DNA from 4 places in the Gorillibacterium sp. sgz306347 genome. Region 4 is predicted to be linked to each of the others. Evidence: riboswitches for the same ligand, from Rfam matches in the RefSeq annotation. Region 4 holds a riboswitch; each other region holds the start of a gene.
What was found. A riboswitch is a leader RNA that binds a small molecule or an ion and turns the genes downstream of it on or off. The one in region 4 is predicted to bind cobalamin.
Positions count from the first base shown of each region.

Region 1 (2,173 bases), on a different contig from region 4:
TCCGCCCGCTTCGAGAAGCGGCCGGAAGAACCGCCGGGGCAGCCAGGAGCTGCCGATGTCGTCGTACAGAAAGCGCACCTCCACCCCTTCCGCCGCTTTGGCCGCCAGGGCGTTGATGACCGTCTGTCCGATCTCGTCGTTGCGCACGATGTAGTACATCAGGTGAATGTGATGCTTGGCCTGTGCAATATCCCGCAGAAGCGCCGCGAATTTTTCGTTGCCCTCCGTATATACGCTGACCTCGTTGTCCTGCGTGTAAAAAGCATAGCTGCTGGTCAGGTTCATGTAGATCATGTCCAGGTAATCGGCGGCGATCGGATCGTTGAACTTGATGCGGCTTTCGCGGAAAATGCGCCGCTGCCCTTCTATCAGTCGCTCCAGCCCGTTCTGGGTGGCCTCCTGGATTTTGTATATTTTGCGACGGCTCATGGTTTGGCCGAGGATCAGATACAGCACAAACCCGACGCCGGGCAAAAACAGCAGCACCATCACCCAGGCCCAGGTCGTTTCCGGCTTCTTGCGTTCCCAAAACACAACAAACGCAGCCAGAATCAAGTTTGCAATGGAGACAACCGAGTAAATGTCGTTGAATTTCAGCATGCCTGCACCCCGGGGATCAAGTTTACGAACGGCGAGCCAAACGGCGGCCGCGGAAGATCATACACGGTTCTGCACCCATGGTAGCATATTCCCCTTTCGACTTCACAGACTTGACAAAAAAAGATTTGACAAGCACTATATATCGAGTTATTTTAATCATTATCACAAGATATTGATTCAAACGGGTGCCTTTCTCTTATAGATAGAGTAGAGGCTTAATAGGGAAGTCCGGTCAAAGCCGGCGCGGTCCCGCCACTGTGAAGGCCGAGCAGCCGTTCGAGACGCCACTGGATTCGTCCGATGAATCCGGGAAGGCGAACGCTGCGCAGAAGCCTGAGCCAGGAGACCTGCCCGTTTGCAAACACCTTGCACGCCCACGGAGAATGGGCCGGTGTCGCGATCCGCTATCGTTCTGCGTTTGGCCGCAGACCACATAGGGGCGCACCCGTGCCGACCGTCCGGGTGCCCCCTTTTTCATTGCGCACACGGGTTGAAGCGCAAGGTACATACACAAAGAGGTGATCGCATGCTCGTCGTTTACGATTCCAAAACCGGCAACGTCCGCCGCTTCGCCGGAAAGCTCGGGCTCCCTTCCGTTCAGATTGGAGACGACACGCAGGTATCCGAGCCGTTCGCGCTGGTAACCTATACAACCGGGTTCGGCCAGATTCCGCCCCGCACCCGGGTGTTTCTGGAGAAAAACGGAGGGCTCTTGCGCGGCGTTGCAGCGAGCGGAAACCGCAACTGGGGGCACGGGTTCGCGAAAAGCGCGGATACCATTTCGACGGAGTACGGCGTGCCGGTACTGCATAAATTCGAGCTGGCGGGAACCGCCGGCGACATCAAACGATTTCGGGAGGAGCTGGAGAAGCTTGCGGTACATTCAGTTAAATAACCAGTTGATGCAAAAGGGACCGGACGGACCGGACGGCTTCTATCGTCTGGAAAAGGATAAAGAAGCGGTTGAGGCGTTTCTGGAGGAGGTGCGCGAGCGCAGCCTTACGTTCGGCAGCTATCTGGAGCAGGTCGTCTACATGATTGAGCATGATTACTACGAGGACTTCCGCCGGCAGTACACGGGCGAAGAGATTGAGAGCGTCTTCCGCGCCGCCCATGAAGTGCCGTTCACCTATGCTTCCTATATGGCGGCATCCAAGTTTTACACCGACTACGCGATGAAGAGCAATGACAAATCGCTGTATCTGGAGCAGCTGCCCGACCGGGCGGCGGCGGTCGCTTTGCATCTCGGCCGAGGCGATGCCGAAACCGCGCGCACGCTTGCCGTTTCCTTCATGGAGCAGCGCGTGCAGCCGGCTACGCCCACGTTCCTGAACGCCGGCAAAAGCCGCCGCGGCGAAATGGTCTCCTGCTTCCTGCTCGAAATGGACGATTCGCTGAATTCGATCAACTACTGCCTGTCCACCTGCATGCAGCTTTCCAAGGTCGGCGGCGGGGTCGCGGTCAACCTGTCCAAGCTGCGCGGGCGCGGCGAGCCGATCAAAGGCGTCGAAGGCGCGGCCAAAGGCATCATGCCGGTGCTGAAGCTCATGGAGGACGCATTCTCCTATGCCGA
Region 1 covers NZ_JCAPET010000045.1:23,292-25,464, forward strand. Annotated here, with positions in the region: gene cls (cardiolipin synthase) at 1-600, opposite strand, end outside; cobalamin riboswitch at 767-969, shown strand; gene nrdI (class Ib ribonucleoside-diphosphate reductase assembly flavoprotein NrdI) at 1,127-1,495, shown strand; gene nrdE (class 1b ribonucleoside-diphosphate reductase subunit alpha) at 1,473-2,173, shown strand, end outside.
Region 1: it holds a riboswitch for cobalamin, as region 4 does, so the genes downstream of both, nrdI (class Ib ribonucleoside-diphosphate reductase assembly flavoprotein NrdI) here and AC6I6H_RS16960 (S-layer homology domain-containing protein) in region 4, are expected to answer to the same signal.

Region 2 (2,173 bases), on a different contig from region 4:
TCGTACAGGCGGCCGCCGCCTGCTTCAAAGAGCTTGTAAGCGACAAGCGCTTGAAGCGCCTGCTCGGTCGCCATGACATCCGCCTCGCCGGAGAGCTCATGACGGAAGCTGCCTTTGTCGTCGCGGAAGGTCAGCAGCTTGTCCACCAGACTGACGCCGCCCTTGGTGAACCGGGCTTCCGTCGGGTCTATGCCGTGTGCCGTCAGGCCGATGATGACCTGCGCAACGGTTTCGCTGCTTTCCGTGCCCCAGGTCGTGTAGCCGCCCTGCGCGTTTTGCGTCTTGGCGAGCAGCGCAACCGCCTTGTCGGCCGCTGCTTTCACGGCCGGGCGGTCTTTGTAAGGCGCAAGCGCCGTCAGCGCAAAAGCGGTCAGATCGGGATCGCTTGCGTCGCCCGTAAAGGAGAAGCCTCCGTCGGCCAATTGAGCATCCAGAACGTACGCGATCAGCTTGTCGCGGGTCCAGGCGGCTCCCTGCGGAATCTCATACCCGCCCGCATCCAAAGCGACCAGCGCATACAAAGGCCCGTTTAGACCCTGATTCGTCATCTTGGCATGATCCGCAAGACCGGCGATCAGATTGTAACCCGCGTAATCGGCCGCGTTCTTGCCGAGCGCCGTGAGTGCCAGTACCGTGCGCGCGGCGTCGGTAACCCTGCCGTATTGGCCTTTGGCCTCTTTCACGGACGCTTCCAGCTTGGAAACGTAACCGGCGGGAACGTCCGCGCCGAGCCGGGACAGTCCGACGGCTTCCCAATCGGAGTCGACGCCGCCTTTGGTGATTGAGTCCGCCGCGGAATAGACGGCTTCTTCAACCGATACGCCGGTTTCCGCGGTTACCGCGGCTTCGGCTGCGAATGCGCCGGCCGGCAGCGCGGCGGAAAGCAGCAGCAGAAAAGACAGGACAAGTGCAACAACAGATGAATTTCGTTTCAACGTTCAGGCCTCTTTTCTTCATAAAATGATAGATTGGCACAAAAAAAACCGCCTCTGAAGAAGGTGGCGGATTGGTGCGCATGGACATGCGAATACGATCGTTTCTTATCCCACCCCCCGAAGAATCAGAAACACCCGGGCAAGGCAGGTCTCCTGGCTCATGCGTCAAACACGGCTTTTCGCCTTCCCGTCCGGCAGAAACAGTGGCGTGTGAAAAGCCGCTCGGCATTTACAGTGGCGGGACCGCGCCGGATTCGCACCGGCTTCCCTATTAAGCGGGTTTGTTCGACAGCCAAACCCGCACCTTTGCCCGAAACGGTTATGAACTTGTCCTATTATCATAGCTTTTCGGAACCCGTTTGTCCACATCGCCCGAGGATTGGCGGAGCTCCTTGACGGGTAATAGAGAAGTAGAAAGCCTGCGGCCGGACACCTTGCATGCCGGCCGTTCAACCTATCAACGGGAGGTTCGACACCATGAGACATTTGAATGAAGATCAAATAAAAACGCTGCGCACCCGCCTGGAGGAGGAACGTAACGAGCTGAACGCCCAGCTAGAGCGAAACGAGAACGAGTCGCTGCGGGATTCCACCGGCGAGCTGACGGCGGCGGACAACCACCCGGGCGACACCGGGACCGAGCTTTTCGAGCGAAGCCGGGACCTGGCGCTGAATGAATCCGAGCAATCCCGGCTTGCCGAAGTAGAGGCCGCTCTGGAACGGGTTGGCAACGGCACGTACGGCATCTGCGAGAAAAGCGGGGAACCGATCCCGTATGAGCGCCTTGAAGCGATTCCATGGACCCGGTTCACCGTGGAGCATTCCGAGATGCAGGAGGTATCCGACAGCCGTCCGGTCGAAGAAGAAGTGATGGTGCCTGGGCGCGGCGTTACGGACCGTCATTACGTGACCGAGCAGGCCGAACGGGACGACAACGACGCCTGGCGCATTGTCGAGGAATATGGAAATTCCGATTCTCCGGCCATGGCCGACGATCCCGACCGCTTCCGCTATACCGATTCGAAAGGCGGCGGCAACGGAGACGGCAGCGTTCAGAAAATGGACGATTTCGCCGCCACCGACATCGACGGCGCCAACCGAAGGGCCATACGCGGAAAGGAATACGACCGCTACCTGCAAAATGACGAAGGAGACGCCGTTTTTGAAGCCGAGCGCTCGGCGGCGGAACGCGGCAAGCCGGTCGACTAAACCGGCTGCGCCTTTTTCGCCTCTCCTGC
Region 2 covers NZ_JCAPET010000016.1:34,289-36,461, reverse strand. Annotated here, with positions in the region: gene AC6I6H_RS10610 (S-layer homology domain-containing protein) at 1-935, opposite strand, end outside; cobalamin riboswitch at 1,062-1,259, opposite strand; gene AC6I6H_RS10605 (TraR/DksA C4-type zinc finger protein) at 1,413-2,144, shown strand.
Region 2: it holds a riboswitch for cobalamin, as region 4 does, so the genes downstream of both, AC6I6H_RS10610 (S-layer homology domain-containing protein) here and AC6I6H_RS16960 (S-layer homology domain-containing protein) in region 4, are expected to answer to the same signal.

Region 3 (2,173 bases), on a different contig from region 4:
TTCGGTGGCAAGCAGCAGGCTTTCCATCACCAGCTGGCCTTCCGGGCTCGTATCCGTTCCGTAATTGATCGAGCTGAACGGAATTTGCGCTCCCGCGCGGCTGTGCATCGTGTTCAGGTTGTGAATAAACGCCTCCATCGCCTGGTACGTGCTGCGCTTCGTTTCCGCTTCCGCGTTCTCCAGCGCGAACCGCTGCGCCCGCTCGCTGACCGCACGGTCGCCGGTCAGCCTGGCCAGCGCCTTCAGCTCCGCTTCGGCATGCGCTTTGTCGCGCGCAAGACGGGGCTGCATCTCTTTTTCGGCGAGCTCGGCGATCAGTGCCGTAACGGCGCCCGTCAGCTTCGCGTCCGCCCCGTGCAGCAGCTCCAGCGCTTTAATCAGATGAGTGCGATAATGGCGGATATATGTTTTGGCGACGCCGGGGGCCATTCCGTAATCGAAGGATGGGATGCTTTGGCCGCCGTGCTGATCGTTCTGATTGGATTGAATCGCGATGCAGGCGAGGGCCGCATAGCTTTGGATGTCATTCGGCTCCCGCAATTCCCCGTGACCGGTTCCGAATCCGCCTTTAAACAGCTTGCCGATATCAATCTGGCAGCAGGTTGTGGTCAACGTCAAAAAATCCAGATCGTGAATATGAATGTCGCCTTCTTTGTGCCTGGCGGCGTGCTCCGGCTTCAACACAAACAATTCGTAAAACTGCTTCGCTCCCTCGGAGCCGTATTTCAGCATGGTTCCCATTGCCGTGTTGCCGTCGATGTTTGCGTTCTCACGCTTCAGGTCGCTGGCTTCCGCCTCGCGGTAGGTCAAGTCCTCATATACCTTCATGAGCCGGTTGCTCATTTCCCGCGCCCGGGTGCGCTCCGCCCGGTAAAGAATATAGGCTTTGGAGGTTCCCATCAGACCGGCCTTCATCAGGACCCGTTCTACCGTATCCTGAATCTCCTCCACCGGAGGAACCGGATGCTCGGATTCCCGTTTGCCCAGCTCGGCGGCCACCTGCTCGGCCAGCCGGCAGGATTCTTCATAGCCGGCCTCGCCGGTGGCGGAGGAAGCCTTCCAAATGGCTTGTCCGATCTTTTCAACAGCGAATGGGGCTTCCCGGCCGTCTCGTTTGCGAATCTTTGTGATCATATCAGCGCATCCCTTCCAAATATATCGTTCGGTTCAGTAGAAGCGGCTGCAAAAAAAAGGGAGCGCAAAGAGAGAGCCGCTTTCCATACGAAAGCGTGCCGGTCTTTGAATGGCTCCCTGTCCTCGCAGGGTCCTTCTTCCAGGCGGCGGGGCAGGTCTCCTGGCTTTGGCCTCGTCATCCCCGGAACGCCTTCCCGGCGCGACGGCCAGTGGCAACTTTATCCGGAGACTCTTCCATTACAGTGGCGGGACCGCACCGGTTTTGCACCGGCTTCCCTATTAAGCGGGCCGGTATCAGTAAACCGGCTTTTGCACCCCTTGCCATACAATATGTAGTTGCAGAGACGACATTACATCAATATATAGTCCAAGTCAATGCTGTTCGCAAAATCTCCCCACTTCGATTTTTTGCCCGGCTCCGGCCGAAAAAGCGGAAAAAGCCGCCCGGAAGCGCTCCCGCGCCCCTTTGCGGCCTTATCGTAAATATGGCAAAGACGTGAACGCATCAAGGCGTCCAAACGGCGTTATGTTTGTCCTTTCCGGTGTATTCGATTCGGGTCGGCGTCAGCTTCAAAATGACATAATCGGGATCGTCCGGGCCGGTGAACCACTTTTCCAGCTCCTTATTCCAAACCTTTTGTCGCAGCGATTCGTCCTTCGTGACCTCCGCTGTCGCTTCGATTTCCAGCAAATCTTTGCTGCCTCCGGCTTCATAACCGGCCAGCAGGCAGGCGTGCGGGTTCTCGCGCAGCTCTTCCACCTTGTGGGTTTTCCGGTCGGTGGCCAAATAAATATCGAGGCCTTCGTGGAAAATAGCCATATAACGGACTTTGGGCTTGTTTCCCTGCTCAATCGTACCGAAAGAGCCGAATTTGTTCTCGGAAAGCGCCCGGCCGATCGCTTGCTCCAGTTCCTGTTTCTCCACTTCCGTTCACTCCTCGTCTGATGGGGTCCACATGGCTGTCCATGCACTACCATTAGTGTACCCTGCGGGTCCGGAAATGAACCTTTTGCCGGGCCGGACGCCATGTCTTGACAA
Region 3 covers NZ_JCAPET010000022.1:64,777-66,949, reverse strand. Annotated here, with positions in the region: gene AC6I6H_RS13315 (anaerobic ribonucleoside triphosphate reductase) at 1-1,134, opposite strand, end outside; cobalamin riboswitch at 1,268-1,468, opposite strand; gene AC6I6H_RS13310 (pyridoxamine 5'-phosphate oxidase family protein) at 1,640-2,059, opposite strand.
Region 3: it holds a riboswitch for cobalamin, as region 4 does, so the genes downstream of both, AC6I6H_RS13315 (anaerobic ribonucleoside triphosphate reductase) here and AC6I6H_RS16960 (S-layer homology domain-containing protein) in region 4, are expected to answer to the same signal.

Region 4 (2,173 bases):
ACCGTCCATTCCCCGTTGCCGGTGCCGAACTTGGGGGCGCTGACGGTCGAAACCAGATAGGCCAGGCTGCGGTCCAGCTGCTCCTTGGCCTGTCCATTCGCCGCTGCGGTACTCACGGCAAAAGAAGCCGCCGAAGCGGCTCCTCCTGCTTGGAATGCGGCCGAAGACAAGGCCGTGTTCAGATCGGTCAATGCTTGATCTACGCTCGTCTGGCTGCTTTCCATGTTGGATAAAGCGCTGTAGGCTTGCTGGTATGCGGCGTAAATGTCCGGATCGGCCAAAAGCGCCGCCTTGTTCGGACTGCTGTTGATTTCCGCCACCTTGGCGGTCAAAGCGTCTTTGTCGGCGGGGTCGATAACGGGCGGGCCCCAGTCCGCGCCCAGGTCCACGCCGTAGCCATATACGGTAAACTGGGTGCGGAACACGTCGCCGTCCGCCGGGTAGTAGTCCGCCATGCCGAAATTCGGGAAGGCGTCGTCGACGGTGTACATCCACCCTGCCATGCTGGTGTAGTCGAATTCGCCGAGCCAGTCCGGATCGGCCTTCGTGCCGATCGTGTCTCCGCCGCCCGTCACCATCGTCTGTATGTAGGCGGGGATTGCGAGCGAAGCCGTGGAGCTGTCGCGAATCTTGGAGAGATAAAAGCCGCTTGTGACCGTGCCGTAGTTCTGATAATTCCCGGTGCCCAGGACGCGCGTCAGAACGGCAGCCCCGTTTTCACCGGCATAAAAAGGAACGTTCACCGGTTCTACGGCGTACCCTTGTCCAAGCGTAAACTTTTCAACGGTAACGGTGATGTAACCGGCCGGCGTCGTCCGCGCCGTCTCTGCAAAAGCTTTGCTGACGGGAGCGGGGAGTACAGTGAAGAGAAGTCCGAGAATCAAAAGTAAGGCTGTCCAGCGTTTTCGGTTCATGCTTGATCGATTCCTCCTTTGGAAATTGCGCATTGGGTTGAAGCAGTCGGTTCGCGGAAGCTAGACTTCCGGCAAATCGGGCGGACTGTCAAACGCGCGCGGAGGATCGTCCCTCGAGAAGCAAAATTTCCGCATGCCAAATACACCTCTCCTATCCTTCGTAGAATGGTGAAAAGAAACAGGCAGGTATTCTGGCTTAAGGATCGTCACCCGTTGCAGCCTTCCCGGTTGTCCAGTGGCATGTTTGCAAGGATTCCCCTCTTACAGCGGCGGGACCGCGCGGGATTTGCACCCGGCTTCCCTTTTAACCAATTCCGGTTCAGTTTAGAAAACTGAATAATTGGCACCCGTTTCCTATTGGTCCTATCATAACCAATTATTTTCCATTTGTCATGCTTTTTCTTAAAAGAGTTCCGGGAACGGGGTCGCGAAGAGAGAGCAAACGTCGAAAAAAGGCCGGTTTCGCATGGCCTGGGCGATATGGTACGATAGGAAAACCAGCCGGCAAGGCAAGGAGGAAAAAAGCGAATGGCACCCCCTTGGAAGAAAAACATCGTGCTGTTTCTGGCCAGTCAAACCATTTCTTTGTTTGGCTCGTCGCTCGTTCAGTATGCTATCCTTTGGCACATCACGCTGACCACCAAATCCGGCTCCATGATGACCGTGATGATTCTGTGCGGCTTTTTGCCGACGCTGCTGCTTTCCCCTTTCGCCGGGGTTTGGGCGGACCGCTTCAACCGCAAGGTTTTGATCATGACGGCGGACACCGCGATCGCGCTCTCCACGCTGGTGCTTGCGGTTTTGTTCCTGCTCGGGTATGACGCGCTCTGGCTGCTTTTTCTGATTTCCGCTATCCGGGCGCTTGGAACGGGCGTGCAAACGCCGGCGGTCGGAGCCTTTGTGCCGCAGCTCGTTCCGGAAGACAAACTGCCCCGCGTGAACGGCGCGAATGGCAGCATTCAGGCGATGGTGACCCTGCTCGCCCCGATGGCAAGCGGGGCGCTGATGAACGCGGTGCCGATGGCGGTTATTCTGCTTATCGACGTGGCGACCGCCGCCGTGGGCGTGCTGACGCTGCTTTTGTTCCTCCGCGTTCCGGCCCACGCCAAGGCCGGGCAGCCGCAGGAGGCCGGCTATTTCGCCGACTTCCGCCTCGGCCTGCGGTACATTGCCTCCCACGCCTACATCAAGGCATTTTTCGTGTTCAGCGGGATCTTCTTTGTAATGGCGGCCCCGGTCTCCTTTTTGACGCCGCTTCA
Region 4 covers NZ_JCAPET010000035.1:11,044-13,216, reverse strand. Annotated here, with positions in the region: gene AC6I6H_RS16960 (S-layer homology domain-containing protein) at 1-914, opposite strand, end outside; cobalamin riboswitch at 1,079-1,280, opposite strand; gene AC6I6H_RS16955 (MFS transporter) at 1,443-2,173, shown strand, end outside.